DNA from 4 places in the Pseudomonas danubii genome. Region 1 is predicted to be linked to each of the others. Evidence: predicted binding sites of a transcription regulator. Region 1 holds the regulator's gene; each other region holds the start of a gene.
What was found. Region 1 encodes sigma-54, which starts transcription at its own class of promoters, with help from an activator protein. Its sites were predicted from a motif close to ANTGGCATNNANNTTGCTNT; they were not measured.
Positions count from the first base shown of each region.

Region 2: the regulator sigma-54 is predicted to act here: its motif matches at 1,734-1,753, upstream of PFZ56_RS15280 (CmpA/NrtA family ABC transporter substrate-binding protein).
Region 3: the regulator sigma-54 is predicted to act here: its motif matches at 2,268-2,287, upstream of glnA (glutamate--ammonia ligase).
Region 4: the regulator sigma-54 is predicted to act here: its motif matches at 2,313-2,332, upstream of glnK (P-II family nitrogen regulator).

Region 1 is NZ_CP116502.1:2,252,783-2,256,991, forward strand. Features, by position in the region: gene rapZ (RNase adapter RapZ) at 1-456, opposite strand, end outside; gene ptsN (PTS IIA-like nitrogen regulatory protein PtsN) at 459-923, opposite strand; gene hpf (ribosome hibernation-promoting factor, HPF/YfiA family) at 936-1,241, opposite strand; gene PFZ56_RS10430 (RNA polymerase factor sigma-54) at 1,367-2,860, opposite strand; gene lptB (LPS export ABC transporter ATP-binding protein) at 3,043-3,768, opposite strand; gene lptA (lipopolysaccharide transport periplasmic protein LptA) at 3,768-4,209, opposite strand, start outside.
Region 2 is NZ_CP116502.1:3,277,751-3,281,959, forward strand. Features, by position in the region: gene PFZ56_RS15275 (ANTAR domain-containing response regulator) at 1-388, opposite strand, end outside; gene PFZ56_RS15280 (CmpA/NrtA family ABC transporter substrate-binding protein) at 404-1,615, opposite strand; gene PFZ56_RS15285 (quinone-dependent dihydroorotate dehydrogenase) at 1,845-2,867, shown strand; gene rmf (ribosome modulation factor) at 2,999-3,214, opposite strand; gene rlmKL (bifunctional 23S rRNA (guanine(2069)-N(7))-methyltransferase RlmK/23S rRNA (guanine(2445)-N(2))-methyltransferase RlmL) at 3,761-4,209, shown strand, end outside.
Region 3 is NZ_CP116502.1:1,649,529-1,653,737, reverse strand. Features, by position in the region: gene typA (translational GTPase TypA) at 1-459, opposite strand, end outside; gene thiI (tRNA uracil 4-sulfurtransferase ThiI) at 599-2,053, opposite strand; gene glnA (glutamate--ammonia ligase) at 2,385-3,791, shown strand; gene PFZ56_RS07765 (chorismate mutase) at 3,928-4,209, shown strand, end outside.
Region 4 is NZ_CP116502.1:963,528-967,736, reverse strand. Features, by position in the region: gene PFZ56_RS04625 (aldose 1-epimerase family protein) at 1-183, shown strand, start outside; gene PFZ56_RS04620 (YifB family Mg chelatase-like AAA ATPase) at 188-1,681, opposite strand; gene PFZ56_RS04615 (accessory factor UbiK family protein) at 1,860-2,120, opposite strand; gene glnK (P-II family nitrogen regulator) at 2,537-2,875, shown strand; gene PFZ56_RS04605 (ammonium transporter) at 2,909-4,209, shown strand, end outside.

The DNA.
Region 1 (4,209 bases):
GGTGTCCCGCAACTGGTAGAGGTTCAGATTGGTGGTGTTGACCTTGAGGTCGGCCAGATCGACGATCGGCCCCAGCAGTTGAGTCTCATCGTGGATGGCTTCAGCCAGCGAGCGATTGGCACTGCTCAGCGGGTGGCGCCGCCGGGTTTCCGAGAAACGCTTGAGCAGGGTTTCCTCATCGGCGTCCAGATAGAGCACGTCGCACTGGATATGCCGGCTGCGCACTTCTTCCAGCAACTCGGGGAAGCGCGACAGATGGCTGGGCAGGTTTCGGGCGTCGATGGAAACCGCTACCAGAGGTTGTGCCAGTTCCGTGTGAATCAACGCGCGCTCGGCCAGCTCGGGCAGCAAGCCGGCGGGAAGGTTGTCGATGCAGTAGTAGCCGTGGTCCTCAAGAACATCGAGGGCGGTGCTTTTACCTGAGCCGGAGCGGCCGCTGACAATGATCAAGCGCATGGTTACTGACCGTTTTGCTCGTCCAGGACAACCTGATACAAGGCTTCATTGCTGGTGGCACTGCGCAGCCGGTCACGGACTTCCTTGCGATCGAGCATGCTGGCGATCTGCCGGAGCAGTTCCAGGTGTGCGTCGGTAGCGGCTTCCGGAACCAGGAGGACGAACAGCAGATCCACGGGTGCACCGTCGATGGCGTCGAAATCGATCGGAGCGTCCAGGTGCATCAATGCACTGATAGGCGACTCACAGCCTTTGAGGCGGCAGTGGGGAATGGCGATGCCGTTGCCAAAACCGGTGGAACCGAGTTTTTCACGGGCGATCAGGCTCTCGAAGACATCCTGCATCTCCAGATCAGGCACTTCGCGGCTGATCAGGTTGGCAATTTGTTCGAGGGCGCGTTTTTTACTGCCGCCCGGCACGTTCACCAGGGAACGGCCGGGGGTCAGGATGCTTTCAAGTCGGATCATGAGAGGGGAGTGTTAGCGACCCGTGCCTTGGAGAAGGTGGAGTTGCTTTTCCTTATGCTTTTTCAGTTGGCGGTCAAGCTTGTCCGTGAGCAGGTCGATTGCGGCATACATATCGTCATGTTCTGCATTGGCGACGACCTCCCCACCGTGGATGTGCAGGGTGGCTTCGATTTTCTGCTTCAGCTTCTCGACAGCCATGGTGACCTGCACATTGGTAATCTTGTCGAAGTGCCGCTCCAGCCGGTCGAGTTTCTCGCCGATGTAAGCGCGCAGAGGTTCAGTCACTTCGAGTTGGTGTCCACTGATGTTGACTTGCATACAGCTTCTCCTTCGTTGCCAGTGCATAACGCGACAGGCTGGGTTGCCTGCCACCTAGACCGCGTTTGAAACCGACTTTCGGCCTGTTTCAAACACACTCTGAAACGCTGTGGCCAGCCCTGCGGCTACATCAACCGCTTCCGTTCGCTGGAAGGCGCGATCCCAAGGGATTCGCGGTACTTGGCGACGGTACGACGGGCTACCTGAATGCCTTGTGCCTCCAGTAAACCAGCGATCTTGCTGTCACTCAACGGCTTTTTCTGATTTTCCGCAGCCACCAGTTTTTTGATGATCGCGCGGATCGCCGTGGACGAGCATTCGCCGCCTTCGGAGGTGCTGACGTGGCTGGAGAAAAAGTATTTCAGTTCATATATGCCCCGGGGGGTATGCATGAATTTTTGCGTGGTTACACGGGAAATGGTCGATTCGTGCATGCCCACAGCTTCAGCGATGTCATGCAGAACCAGAGGTTTCATGGCTTCGTCGCCGTACTCCAGGAAGCCTCGTTGGTGCTCGACGATCTGAGTGGCGACTTTCATCAGGGTTTCGTTGCGGCTCTGCAGGCTCTTGATGAACCAGCGAGCTTCCTGCAACTGATTGCGCATGAAGGTGTTGTCGGCACTGGTGTCGGCGCGGCGAACAAAGCCGGCGTACTGTGCGTTGACCCGCAGGCGTGGCACGGACTCCTGATTCAGCTCCACCAGCCAGCGCTCGTTGTCCTTGCGCACGATGACGTCCGGGACCACGTATTCGGCTTCGCTGGATTCGATCTGTGAGCCCGGGCGCGGGTTGAGGCTTTGCACCAGTTCGATGACCTGGCGCAGCTCGTCTTCCTTGAGCTTCATGCGGCGCATCAGCTGGCTGTAGTCGCGACTGCCCAGGAGGTCGATGTAGTCACTGACCAGGCGCTGGGCTTCGCTCAGCCAGGGAGTTTTCGCTGGCAGTTGGCGCAGTTGCAGCAGCAGGCATTCACCCAGGTTGCGGGCGCCGATGCCGGCTGGCTCGAATTGCTGGATGCGGTGCAGGACGGCTTCGATCTCGTCCAGCTCGATGTCCAACTCCGGATCGAAGGCCTCGAGAATCTCTTCAAGGGTTTCGTCCAGGTAACCCTGATTGTTGATGCAATCGATCAGGGTCACGGCGATCAGGCGGTCGGTATCCGACATTGGCGCCAGGTTCAGTTGCCAGAGCAGGTGGCTTTGCAGGCTCTCGCCGGCCGATGTGCGAGTGGTGAAGTCCCATTCATCATCATCACTGCTGGGCAGGCTGCTGGCGCTGGTCTGGTAGACGTCTTCCCACGCGGTGTCCACCGGTAGCTCGTTGGGGATGCGTTCGTTCCATTCGCCTTCCTCGAGGTTATCCACCGTGGGGGCGGTTTCCTGGTAGGAGGGTTCCTGAATCTCGGTGTTGGGTTTGGACTCGGTGTTGTCGGCCAAGGGGTCGCTGTTGTCGAAGTCTTCGCCATCTTCCTGGCGTTCGAGCATCGGGTTGGACTCCAGGGCCTCCTGGATTTCCTGTTGCAGGTCCAGGGTCGACAATTGGAGCAGGCGGATGGCCTGTTGCAGCTGCGGTGTCATCGTCAGCTGCTGGCCCATTCTCAGGACTAGCGATGGTTTCATGGCAGGGGCTTAACACCTTATTTGCCGGCGCACATGCGCCATCCACTACAGGGCGCCGGAGCGCCAAACATAAGCAAATTATATGCCTGAAACTGAAGTGTTTGCCTAGAGCGCTGTAACAATAAAATCAGTAGGGATTTATTGTTCCTGGCGCTCTGGCATCTAGCCCGACACCTCAGCCTTTACAGGCGGAACTCATGGCCCAGGTAGACTTCCTTGACCAATTCGTTGGCCAGGATGGTCTCGGAGTCGCCTTCGGCAATCAGTTGCCCGTCATTGACGATATAGGCGGTTTCACAGATGTCCAGGGTTTCGCGGACATTGTGGTCGGTGATCAGCACCCCGATGCCCTTGGCCTTCAGGTGGTGGATGATCTGCTTGATATCGCCGACCGAGATCGGGTCCACGCCGGCGAAGGGTTCGTCCAGCAGGATGAACTTGGGCGCGGTGGCCAGGGCGCGGGCGATTTCCACGCGACGGCGCTCACCACCGGACAGGCTCATGCCGAGGTTGTCGCGGATATGGTTGATGTGGAACTCCTGCAGCAGGCTTTCCAGTTCCTGGCGACGGCCGGCCTTGTCGAGTTCCTTGCGGGTCTCGAGGATGGCCATGATGTTGTCGGCCACCGACAGCTTGCGGAAGATCGAGGCTTCCTGTGGCAGGTAGCCGATGCCGGCGCGGGCGCGACCGTGCATCGGTTGGTGGCTGACATCCAGGTCGTCGATCAGGACGCGGCCCTGGTCGGCCTGGACCAGGCCGACGATCATGTAGAAACAGGTGGTCTTGCCGGCGCCGTTGGGGCCGAGCAGGCCGACGATCTGGCCGCTGTCGATGGACAGGCTGACATCACGCACGACCTGACGGCTCTTGTAGCTCTTGGCCAGGTGCTGAGCTTTCAGAGTTGCCATTACTGGGCCTTTTGCTCGTCGGTTTTCTTTTTCGGCTGGATGACCATGTCGATCCGCGGACGTGGCGCGGTGACCGAGCTGCCATTGGCGCGACCGGCGTTAGCCACTTGCTTGACGGTGTCGTAGACGATCTTCTCGCCTTCGGTGGTGTTGCCGTCGTTGATGACCTTGGCTTTGTCGATCAGCACGATGCGATTCTGCTGAGCGTGGTACTGGATGGTCACGGCGTAGGCCTGAACCGGTTTCGGGTCGGTCTGCTTCTGCAGCTGCTCGAAGTAGGCGAGGTTGCCCACCGACGTCACTACGTCGATTTCGCCGCTCTGGGCTCGGGTGATGGTCACGGTGTTGCCAGTGATCTTCATCGAACCCTGGGTGATGATCACATCGCCCTTGTAGGTGGCTACGCCGTTCTTATCGTCCAACTGGGCGTCGTCGGCCTGG
Region 2 (4,209 bases), 1.0 Mb from region 1:
GTTGCGCGCGCAGGGCCTGGTCGCTTTCAAAGCGCGCCATGGCCACGTCGAGGATCGGTTGCAGGCGCTGGACCTGGATACCCTCGACGATGTAGGCGCTGACCCCGGACTTGATCGCCTGGCGCATCACCCCCGGATCGTGTTCATCGGTGAACATCACGATGGGCCGCGGTTGATCGCGGCTGACCAGCACCACTTGCTCCATCACATCACGGCTGGGTGACTCGGTATCGATCAGGATCACGTCCGGGCGCACCGTTTCGACGCGGCCCGGCAGGTCGATGGTCAGGCCGGATTCGTCAATCACCTCGAAACCGGCTTCGCTGAGTGCGGCCTTGAGCCTTCCGACTTTTTTTGCGGTGTCGTTGATCAGCAGGATACGCAGCATTTTCGCGGGCTCCGGTCAGCGCTGGGCGGCAAGGGCAGGGCTGTCGTTCATCGCATGCAGGCGGAAGCTGCGGGCATAGGCGGCAGGCTCAGAGCCGTCCCACACCTTGCCATCAATCAACTGGCTGCTGCGCATGTCCTGGTCCCAGGCGGTGATGCCCAGCGCGCTGGCGGCTTCGCGATAGAGTTCAAGCTGCTGCACGTGGCGAGCGACGCCCAGGTAGTCCGGGTCTTCCCGCAGCAGGCCCCAGCGCCGGAACTGGGTCATGAACCACATGCCGTCGGACAGATAAGGCAGGTTGACGGCGCCATGGTGGTGAAAGCGCAGGGCGTGGGGGTCCTGCCAGCGATTGCCCAGGCCGTCGGCGTAAGCCCCCAGCAGCCGCGGCTCGATGCAGTCCAGCGGTGCATTCAGGTAATCGGCGGCGCTCAGCAACTGGGCGGTGCTGCGGCGGTTTTCCGGGCTTTGTTCGATAAAGCGGCTGGCCTCGAGGATCGCCATGACCAGGACCCGGGCGGTGTTGGGGTATTGCTCGACGAAGGCGCGGGTGCAGCCGAGGACTTTTTCCGGGTGATCCGGCCAGATTGCCTGGCTGGTGGCCAGGGTGAAGCCCTGATCCTGCTGCACTGCACTGGCGCTCCAGGGTTCGCCGACGCAGAACCCGTCGATGCGCCCGGCCTGCAGGTGAGCCACCATCTGCGGCGGCGGCACCACTACGCTGTCGACGTCCTGCAGCGGGTGGATGCCCTGGCTGGCCAGCCAGTAGTACAGCCACATGGCGTGAGTACCGGTGGGGAAGGTCTGGGCGAAGGTCAGTCGTGCCCGGCTTTGGTGCACATGGCGGTCCAATGCTTCAGGGCTGGTCACTTTGAGGGCTTGCAGTTCCCGCGACAGGTTGATGCTCTGGCCATTCTGGTTCAGGCCCATGAGCACCGCCATGTCGCAGGGATGGGTCCCGCCGATGCCCAGGTGCACGGCGTAGATCAGGCCGTACAGGCTGTGGGCAGCGTCCAGTTCGCCACTCACCAGCTTGTCCCGCAGCCCGGCCCAGGAACTCTGGCGCTTGAGGTTCAGGGTCAGGCCGTAGGGCTGGGCAAAGCCCTGGGTGGCGGCCACCACCACCGAGGCGCAATCGGTCAGGGCCATGAAGCCCAGGTTGATGGCGGACTTTTCCGGGGCATCGCTGCCGTTGACCCAGGCCAGTGCGCAGTTGGGGTGTTCAGTCATGGCTTGGCACCTTGCATAAAAAAGCGTCGTACCCACTGGCCAGGCAAAGCCTGTGTGGGTGACGACGCCGTTGTCCTTGAACCTGGGCCGCCATTGGTCCAGGTCTGATGAGCAAGTGGGTGCAAGGCATATGCCATTGTCGGGGATTTCATTCTGCGCCTCGCCTGCAAGCCCTGGGCGCGGCTATAATCGGCGCCTTATTTCACCGCCAACCGAGTTCATCCCGCCCATGTATACCCTGGCCCGCCAGCTGTTGTTCAAACTCTCCCCGGAAACCTCCCACGATCTGTCCCTGGACCTGATCGGTGCGGGCGGGCGTTTGGGCCTTAACGGTCTGTTGTGCAAGGCGCCGGCGCAGTTGCCGGTGCAGGTCATGGGCCTGGAGTTTCCGAACCCGGTGGGCCTGGCTGCCGGTCTGGACAAGAACGGCGCCGCCATCGATGGCTTCGCTCAACTGGGCTTCGGCTTTGTCGAGATCGGCACCGTCACCCCGCGTCCGCAGCCGGGCAACCCCAAGCCGCGGATCTTCCGCCTGCCTCAGGCCGAAGCCATCATCAACCGCATGGGCTTCAACAACCTGGGGGTCGATAATCTGCTGGCGCGTGTGGCCGCCTCCCAATACAAGGGCGTGCTGGGGATCAATATCGGCAAGAACTTCGACACCCCGGTGGAGCGGGCGGTGGACGACTACCTGATCTGCCTGGACAAGGTCTATGCCCATGCCAGTTATGTCACGGTCAATGTCAGCTCGCCCAATACCCCGGGCTTGCGCAGCCTGCAGTTTGGCGAGTCCCTCAAGCAGCTGCTGTCGGCTCTGAGCCAGCGTCAGCAGGAGCTGGCGAGCATTCATGGCAAACGCGTGCCCCTGGCGATCAAGATCGCGCCGGACATGAGTGATGAGGAAACCGTTGAAGTGGCTCGGGCCTTGCTGGAAACCGGCATGGACGCGGTGATCGCCACCAACACCACCTTGAGTCGCGAAGGCGTCGAAGGCATGGAACACGGCGATGAGGCAGGCGGCCTGTCCGGCGCGCCGGTGCGCGACAAGAGCACCCACACAGTCAAGGTCCTGGCCGCCGAACTGGCCGGTCGCTTGCCGATCATTGCCGTGGGCGGCATCACGGAAGGCAAGCACGCGGCTGAGAAGATCGCCGCGGGCGCCAGCCTGGTGCAGCTGTATTCGGGCTTCATTTATAAGGGGCCGGCGTTGATTCGCGAGTCGGTGGATGCCATCGCGGCCATGGGCCAATAAGAACGGGTGCCAGCGCGGCCATAAAAAAGGGCTCCTCGAAGGAGCCCCTGGGCCGAAGCCCGCCGCCCGGATGGGGCGTGCGTGGTTAAGTCGTCATCTATTCAAGTTGTAGGTGTCGGAATGTGCCCTGATCAGCCGACAGCGCGAAGTTCGTTGAGTCTGTGGATGCCCGCAGTGCCAGTCATACCGTCCCAGTTGTCGCCGCGTCCTTCTCGCCAGCCGTTAATCCAGGCTTGGCGTACCGACGGTAGAGTAAATGGGCAAAGCTCACGGGACTTGCCATTAACGCCATACTGATATCCGCGTAAAAATGCTCTTTCCAACGGATCACGCTTTAGTCTTCTCATAGGGTGTTTCCCTCACTTGTTGACTGTCTTATGTCCCGTCGACCTTCTTCTGAGGTCGGGCAGATTGTCTCTGCCGTTGGTGCTCGCTGCCGGCGTGGCGAGCCTTGATGTTGACGCCATTGCGGCGCCAACCTGTGTTGAGTTCTAACCAATAGGTCACAGCAAGTGAATGATCGTTTTGTCATAAGGACGTAACGATAATGCTGTCCAGGCCATAAGCCGGGACGGGTTTTTTAGCTTGTTTGCCAGGCAAAGCCCGCTGTGATCAGCCTCTCACTAGATGATGAGGTTAATGCTTTAGTGAGAATGTCGAACGGTTGCACTCAACTACTATTCGACGAAGGGTCGACTTATGTCATTTTGTTGCCCTGACTTTTTTATCTGTCCCGGCCTCTAAGCTTTTTTGCCCTGCAAGAAAGCCTGCCTGCCGGGGTGGGACGGCACAGTTTCGTGCCACACGAGCGCTCTTGAAGAAAAGCGCTTGATTGAAAACCGAACGGGCGATGCGTTGTCCGTTCACTTATTGCCAAAGGCCCTGGTACTCCCATGTCGGATCGTTATGAACTCTTCCTCACCTGTCCCAAAGGCCTTGAAGGCCTGCTGATCGAGGAAGCCGTCGGGCTTGGCCTTGAGCAAGCGCGTGAGCACACTTCTGCCGTGCGCGGCATGGCCGACATGGAGACGGCCTATCGGCTGTGTCTGTGGTCGCGCCTGGCCAACCGGGTGCTGCTGGTCCTCAAGCGCTTTCCAATGAAGGACGCCGAGGACCTCTACCACGGCGTGCTCGACGTCGACTGGCAGGACCACATGCTGGCCGATGGCACCCTGGCGGTGGAGTTCAGCGGCCACGGTTCGGGCATCGACAACACCCACTTTGGTGCCCTGAAGGTCAAGGACGCCATTGTCGACAAACTGCGTACACCTACCGGCGAGCGTCCTTCGGTGGACAAGCTCAATCCGGACCTGCGCATCCACCTGCGCCTGGATCGCGGCGA
Region 3 (4,209 bases), 600 kb from region 1:
GGCACCCAGGTTGTCGAACAGGTCGAAGATCTGGTCCAGAACCCAGTCAGGACGCGCACCCGGACGGTCAACCTTGTTGATTACCACGATTGGACGCAGGCCGGCTTCGAACGCCTTCTTGGTCACGAAACGGGTTTGCGGCATCGGGCCGTCTTGAGCGTCGACCAGCAGCAGCACGGAGTCGACCATGGACATTACGCGCTCAACTTCGCCGCCGAAGTCGGCGTGGCCCGGGGTGTCCACGATGTTGATGTGGTAGCCGTTCCAGTTGATGGCGGTGTTTTTCGCCAGAATGGTAATACCGCGTTCTTTTTCCTGGTCGTTGGAGTCCATCACGCGCTCGTCGTTGAGCTCGTTGCGCTCCAGGGTGCCGGATTGACGCAGGAGTTTGTCTACCAGGGTGGTCTTACCATGGTCAACGTGGGCAATGATGGCGATGTTGCGTAGATTTTCGATCACTTGTGTATCTCGATCAGAGGATTCGGTGTGCTGACAAATGCTGGCAGCGATTAACAATAGAGTCAGGCCTGGCCGTTACAGCTGGACGGCGGCGTCGGGGGGCCGGTGACGCAAGCCACAGGCGAACATCCCCGGGCACTTAGCTCGGTCTATAAACGCGCACATTGGCATGTCCCTCACTGAGCAGATGGTGAGCATGCAGGCGACTCATGACGCCTTTGTCGCAATACAGCAGGTACTGGCGCGTAGGGTCCAGTTCCTTGAAGCGGGCGTTCAATGCATAGAACGGCAGCGCTTGTACTTCGATGCCAGCAAGCTCCAGCGGGTCGTCTTCCTGGGCATCCGGGTGACGGATGTCGATGACGATCTGACCGGCCAGCGCCTCACTGACTTCTTCAATCTGCAAATCCTGGCCCAACTCGTCGATCACCCGATCGATCGGCACCAGCTTGGCCCGCTCGATCGCACGCTCGAGCACCGCCATATCGAATTCTTTCTCTTCATGCTCGACGCGATGGCGCTTGGCATGGGTCTTGGGGTTCACCGAGATGACCCCGCAGTACTCCGGCATGTGCTTGGCGAAGTCGGCGGTGCCGATCTCTTCGGCCAGGTCGATGATGTCCTGCTTGTGGCTGGCGATCAGCGGGCGCAGCACCAGCTTCTCGGTCACGCAGTCGATCACCGACAGGTTGGGCAACGTCTGGCTGGACACCTGGGAAATCGCCTCGCCGGTCACCAGTGCATCGATGTGCAGACGGTCGGCGATGCTTGAGGCGGCACGCAACATCATACGCTTCAAAATGACGCCCATATGACTGTTGTCGACTTTGCCGAGAATTTCCCCGAGCACTTCCTCGAACGGCACGCTGACGAACAGCACCCGCTGGGAGCTGCCGTACTTCTTCCATATATAGTGCGCGACTTCCATCACGCCCAGTTCGTGGGCACGGCCGCCCAGATTGAAGAAGCAGAAGTGGCTCATCAGGCCACGGCGCATGACCTGATAAGCGGCGACCGTGGAGTCGAAGCCGCCGGACATCAGCACCAGGGTCTGTTCCAGGGCGCCCAGCGGGTAGCCACCGATACTGTTGTGCTGGCTGTGGATCACGAACAACCGTTGGTCGCGAATTTCCATCCGCACTTCGATTTCCGGCTCTTTGAGGGAAATGCCGGCGGCACCGCACTGCCGACGCAGCTGGCTGCCAACGTACTTTTCCACGTCCATGGAGCTGAATTCATGCTTGCCGGCACGCTTGCAGCGCACCGAGAAAATCTTCCCGGGCAAGGCCTCGCCGAAGTGCTGCTTGCACTTGGCAACGATGTCGTCGAAGTCGCCCAGCGGGTACTCGTCAACCTGCAGGAAATGCGCGATGCCGGGCATGCAACTCAGGCGCTCGGTCAGCTCCTTCAGGGCCTTGGGCTCGCTGAGGGCGGTTTCCAGCTCGAGGTTGTCCCACACACCATTGACCACCACGGCCGGGTCCAGATCGCGGAGCACGGCACGGATGTTCTTGGCCAACTGACGGATGAAACGCATCCGTACCGGGCGGCTCTTGATGGTGATTTCCGGGAAAACTTTAACGATTAGTTTCATGAAAACTGCGCGCGCTGGGCCAGCCGAAAAAGGGGGGCGCGGATTATAGCGGAAATTGCTCAAGGTTTAACCAATTAATGTGCATAAGGTTTTAGGTGCACCAAAACGGGTCATTTATCAAAGAAGACGCTACATTGCAGTGCGCCAAATGCCGGCATTACGCCAAATCCGCCGCAGAAAGCGTGATTTTGGGGCAGAAAACCCATCTCGGGGCACTGGCATGCAATTTGCTCCCTTGTGAGGCAGGTTGCCATGGCAGAGTATTCGCGCCGGCATCACCCACATTCTAAGGGCACTCCAACACCAAGCCCGAAGCCACCCGGAGGACACTATGTCGAAGTCGGTTCAACTCATCAAAGATCATGACGTCAAATGGATTGATCTGCGCTTCACTGACACCAAGGGCACTCAACATCACGTGACCATGCCGGCCCGTGATGCGCTGGATGAAGACTTCTTCGAATCCGGCAAGATGTTCGACGGTTCCTCCATTGCTGGCTGGAAAGGCATCGAAGCCTCCGACATGATCCTGATGCCGGACGACGAAACCGCCGTGCTGGACCCGTTCACCGAAGAACCGACCCTGATCCTGGTCTGCGACATCATCGAACCTTCGAGCATGCAAGGTTACGACCGCGACCCACGCGCCATTGCCAAGCGCGCCGAAGAGCACCTGAAAGCCACCGGCATCGGCGACACCGTATTCGCCGGTCCAGAGCCAGAGTTCTTCATCTTCGACCAAGTGAAATTCAAGTCCGACATCTCCGGTTCCATGTTCAAGATCTACTCCGAACAAGGTTCCTGGATGTCCGACCAGGACATCGAAGGCGGCAACAAGGGCCACCGTCCAGGCGTCAAAGGCGGCTACTTCCCGGTTCCACCGTTCGACCACGACCACGAAATCCGTACCTCCATGTGCAACGCACTGGAAGAAATGGGCCTGACCGTTGAAGTTCACCACCACGAAGTGGCGACTGCCGGCCAGAACGAAATCGGCGTCAAGTTCAACACCCTGGTGAAGAAGGCCGACGAAACCCAGACCCTGAAATACGTCGTGCACAACGTGGCCGACGCCTACGGTCGCACCGCCACCTTCATGCCTAAGCCACTGTACGGTGACAACGGCTCGGGCATGCACGTGCACATGTCGATCTGGAAAGACGGCAAGAACACCTTCGCAGGTGAAGGCTATGCCGGCCTGTCCGATACCGCTCTGTACTTCATCGGCGGCATCATCAAGCACGGTAAGGCCCTGAACGGCTTCACCAACCCGGCCACCAACTCCTACAAGCGTCTGGTTCCAGGCTTCGAAGCCCCGGTCATGCTGGCCTACTCGGCACGCAACCGTTCCGCTTCGATCCGTATTCCTTACGTGTCGAGCCCTAAAGCCCGCCGTATCGAAGCCCGTTTCCCGGACCCGGCTGCCAACCCATACCTGGCCTTCGCTGCTCTGCTGATGGCCGGCCTGGACGGTATCCAGAACAAGATCCACCCTGGCGACGCCGCTGACAAAAACCTGTACGACCTGCCGCCTGAAGAGGCCAAAGAGATCCCACAAGTTTGCGGCAGCCTGAAAGAAGCCCTGGAAGAGCTGGACAAAGGTCGTGCGTTCCTGACCAAAGGCGGCGTTTTCAGCGACGACTTCATCGACGCTTACATCGCCCTGAAAAGCGAAGAAGAGATCAAGGTCCGTACCTTCGTACACCCACTGGAATACGAGCTGTACTACAGCTGCTGATCCGGTAGCGCCGGCGCAAGCCGCGTGATCAAGAGGCCTCCTTCGGGAGGCCTTTTTTATGCCCGCGCATTTGCCCTGCCCGGGGTGGTTGCGTGCATCATGGGCGCCGCCCTTCTCTTATCTGCCGAGCCCGCCCATGACTTCGCGCCTCAACTTGTGCCTCGCCCTGACCTGCAGCCTGCTCACCACAGCCGCCTGCGCCACCGAAGCCCCCGCCGCTCTCGCCCCGTTGCTCGGCAGCATCGGCGAACGCCTGGCCATTGCCGATCAGGTGGCCCTGAGCAAATGGGACAGCCACAAGGCGGTGGAGGACCGGCCTAGGGAACAGCAGGTAATTGCCGGCGCCACGGCCCAGGCCGCCACCTATCACCTGAGCGAGGAAAGGGTTGGGCAGTTCTTCGCCGCCCAGATCGAAGCC
Region 4 (4,209 bases), 1.3 Mb from region 1:
CAGCGTCCGCTGAATCTGGTGCCGACCATCGGCGCCAAGGAGCAACGGCAATTCCAGATCCGCTACAACCTGCTGGCGGACAAGGCCGCGGTGGATGATGCGCTGAGTCTTGTCGGCAAGATTCAGGATGGACGCCAGACCGAAGTGCGCCCCACGCCGCTGGTGGATCTGTCCAAGGAGTGACCCTTCAACCTGTGCTCGGCCGGTAATGCAGGGCTTCTGCCAGATGCTCGCGGTTGATCCGTGCCGCCTGCTCCAGGTCGGCCAGGGTCCGGGCCACCTTCAGCAGGCGGTGGGCGGCTCGTAGCGATAGGTCCAGGCGTTCGCAGGCCGCCTCCAGCCAGCGTTCGTCTGCCGTGGATAGCCGGCAATGGCGCCTCAGACCGGGGAGGTCGAGATGGGCATTGGCGCAACCCTGGCGTTGCCGTTGCAGCTCGCGAGCTTGAGCCACCCGAGCGGCGGCGCTGGCACTGTCGTCCCCCGGTTGCGGCTCGGGGTTCAGGGCGGTGGCTTCGCGGGCTACGGTCAGGTGCAGGTCGATGCGATCGAGCAAGGGGCCGGACAGCTTGTTGCGATAGCGCTGGATCTGTTCCGGTGTGCAGCGGCACCGTCCGTTGGGGTCGCCAAGGTAGCCACAGGGGCAGGGGTTCATGGCGGCTACCAGTTGGAAGCGCGCCGGAAACTGTAGCCGGTCGCGGGCGCGAGAGATGACGATCTGGCCCGACTCCATGGGCTCGCGCAGAACCTCCAGGACCTTGCGGTCGAACTCCGGCAGTTCATCGAGAAACAACACACCATGATGGGCCAGGGTGATTTCTCCCGGACGAGGTTTCGAACCGCCACCCACCAGTGCAGGGCCTGATGCCGAATGATGGGGCTGGCGGAAGGGGCGCTGCGGCCAGTGGCGCAGCGGCTTGTGGCTGCTCACCGATTGAATGGCTGCGACTTCCAGGGCTTCGTCTTCCTGCAAGGGTGGCAGCAGGCCGGGCAAGCGACTGGCCAGCAAGGTCTTGCCGGTGCCGGGCGGGCCGCTGAACAGCAGGTTATGGGCGCCGGCGGCAGCGATCAGCAGGGCACGCTTGGCAGCCAGTTGGCCCTGGACTTCCCGCAGGTCGGGGTAGGGCGTGTGATTCTCCTGCAAGCCGTCGCTGACGTAAGCCGCGATGGGGGCGTGACCATTGAAGTGGGCGACGGCCTCCAGCAGATGGTCTACGGCGATCACCTCCAGGCCCGAGGCCAGGCAGGCTTCCTCGGCATTGGCCCGGGGCACCAGCAGGGTGCGTCCGGCCTTGCGTGCCGCCAGCGCGGCCGGGAGCACACCGCGCACCGCTCGCACCTCGCCGGACAAGGCCAGCTCACCCAGGCATTCGATGTTGTCCAGCGCCAGGGCCGGCACCTGCACGCTGGCGGCGAGGATGCCCAGGGCGATGGCCAGGTCGAATCGTCCACCGTCCTTGGGCAAGTCCGCGGGTGCCAGGTTGAGGGTGATGCGTCGCGGCGGGAAGTTGAATCCGGCGTTGAGGATGGCGCTGCGCACCCGGTCCTTGCTTTCCTTGACTGCGGCTTCCGGCAGTCCGACCAGGGTCAGGCTCGGCAGGCCGTTGGCCAGGTGCACTTCAACGCTGACAGCCGGAGCCTGTACGCCCACTTGGGCACGGCTGTGGATGATTGCCAGGGACATGGGGAGATCTTCCTTGAGACAGCGGGAACCGCGTCCTGCGGTGCTGCAAGGATAGATGAGGGCTTTGGCGGGAGGAGCTTTGAATGCGCACAGGATATGTCGCCGGCGCTATGGCTTTCGTTGGCAAACCGGCTCCAGGTTTGTAGGAGCCGGCTTGCCGGCGAATCGCGGGCTCAGCTCATTGCGCTGCCGGATTGAGCCGGGCTTCCAGCTCCGCCACTTTGGCCTCCAGGCTTTCCAGGCGTGCCCGGGTGCGGGCCAGGACCACCATCTGGCTGTCGAATTCTTCCCGGCTGACCAGGTCCAGCTTGCTGAAGCCGCTTTGCAGCAGGGCCTTGAACTGGCTTTCGATTTCATTGCGAGGCAGAGGTGTTTCACCGCTGAGCAAACGCGAGGCGTGGCCGCTCAGGGCATCGAGAAGGTCTTTGGGCGCGAGCATGGGAGTGTCCTGAATAGCAGATGGGCCGCAGTGTATCACGCACGGCTCAAGGGCTTGGTGGTGCTCGCTCTGCACGTTTTTCGCGCATCCGGGCGGGCGCTCGCGCACCGTTATTGTGCGTATCCGCGATGCCGATTGGTGGCAAGCCCGGACGGCCGTGGGCAAGGGACTGAAATCACTGATTTTTCCCGAGCTGGCAAGCTTTCTGCTTAGACCTTGGTGACCCATGCACTGATGCAGTCGCTGTGACGAATGCAGTGCGGCAGGCGGAGCGGGGAGTGTTTCGTCAGAAGCGGTTAGCTGGCGTCGGTCTGGCTGAGGAAGGCCGACGATGCGTTACAAAGCCAGGCACTGCGCTTAGACTTGAGTCGGGTTTGTTTTCCTGGGGCAAGTCCACCAATTCGGGAGAGAGTTTCATGAAGCTAGTCACTGCCATCATCAAGCCGTTCAAGTTGGACGACGTGCGCGAGTCGCTGTCCGAGATCGGCGTGCAGGGCATTACCGTCACTGAGGTCAAAGGCTTCGGCCGGCAGAAGGGTCACACCGAGCTGTATCGCGGTGCGGAGTATGTGGTGGATTTCCTGCCCAAGGTGAAGATCGATGTCGCCATTGACGACAAGGATCTTGACCGGGTTATCGAGGCGATAACCAAGGCCGCCAACACCGGCAAGATCGGTGACGGCAAGATCTTCGTGGTCAATCTGGAACAGGCTATTCGCATCCGTACCGGCGAAACCGATACCGACGCAATCTAAGCCGCCAAACCCAACGCCCCAGGAGAAAACAATATGACTCTGCGTAAATTCGCAGGGCTAGGAGCCCTTTTGTCCCTCGTAATGCCTGGCCTGGCCATGGCGGCAGACGAAGTGGCAGCTCCAGTCCTCAATTCCGGCGACACCGCCTGGATGCTGACTTCCACAGCCTTGGTGCTGTTCATGACCATTCCTGGCCTGGCGCTGTTCTACGGCGGCATGGTGCGGTCGAAAAACATTCTTTCAGTGCTGATGCAGTGCTTTGCCATTACCGGCCTGATCAGCATTCTGTGGGTCATCTATGGCTACAGCATTGCGTTCGACACGACGGGCATGGAACAGGGCGTCGTCAACTTCAACTCCTTCTTCGGTGGCCTGGGCAAGGCTTTCCTGGCGGGCGTGACCCCAGCCAGCGTAACCGGCCCGGCGGCGCTGTTCCCTGAAGCGGTGTTCATCACCTTCCAGATGACTTTCGCCATCATCACTCCGGCGTTGATTGTCGGTGCCTTCGCCGAGCGGATGAAGTTCTCCGCCATGCTGATCTTCATGGGCGTCTGGTTCACCCTGGTGTATGCACCGATCGCGCACATGGTCTGGTCCGGCAATGGCGGCCTGATGTGGGACTGGGGCGTGCTGGATTTCGCCGGCGGCACCGTGGTCCACATCAATGCCGGTATCGCAGGCCTGGTGGCGTGCCTGGTACTGGGCAAGCGCAAAGGCTTCCCTACCACGCCGATGGCTCCCCACAACCTGGGCTATACCCTGATGGGCGCGGCCATGCTGTGGGTCGGTTGGTTTGGCTTTAACGCTGGTTCCGCTGCTGCGGCCAACGGTACTGCCGGCATGGCCATGCTGGTGACTCAGATCGCTACTGCCGCCGCGGCTCTGGGCTGGATGTTTGCCGAGTGGATCACCCACGGCAAGCCAAGCGCGCTGGGTATCGCTTCGGGCGTGGTCGCCGGCCTGGTAGCCATCACTCCGGCCGCGGGCACCGTTGGCCCGATGGGCGCCCTGATCATCGGCCTGGCCGCTGGCGTGGTGTGCTTCTTCTGTGCCACCAGCCTCAAGCGCAAGCTGGGTTATGACGACTCCCTGGATGCCTTCGGCGTTCACGGCATCGGCGGTATTCTTGGCGCGATCCTCACCGGTGTGTTCGCCGCTCCATCTTTGGGCGGCTTCGGCACCGTGACCGACATCGCCGCGCAAGTCTGGATTCAGTGCAAAGGTGTGGGCTTTACCGTGATCTACACCGCGATCGTGACCTTCATCATTCTCAAGGTTCTGGATGCCATCATCGGGCTTCGGGTTACCGAGGAAGAAGAAGCGGTCGGCCTCGA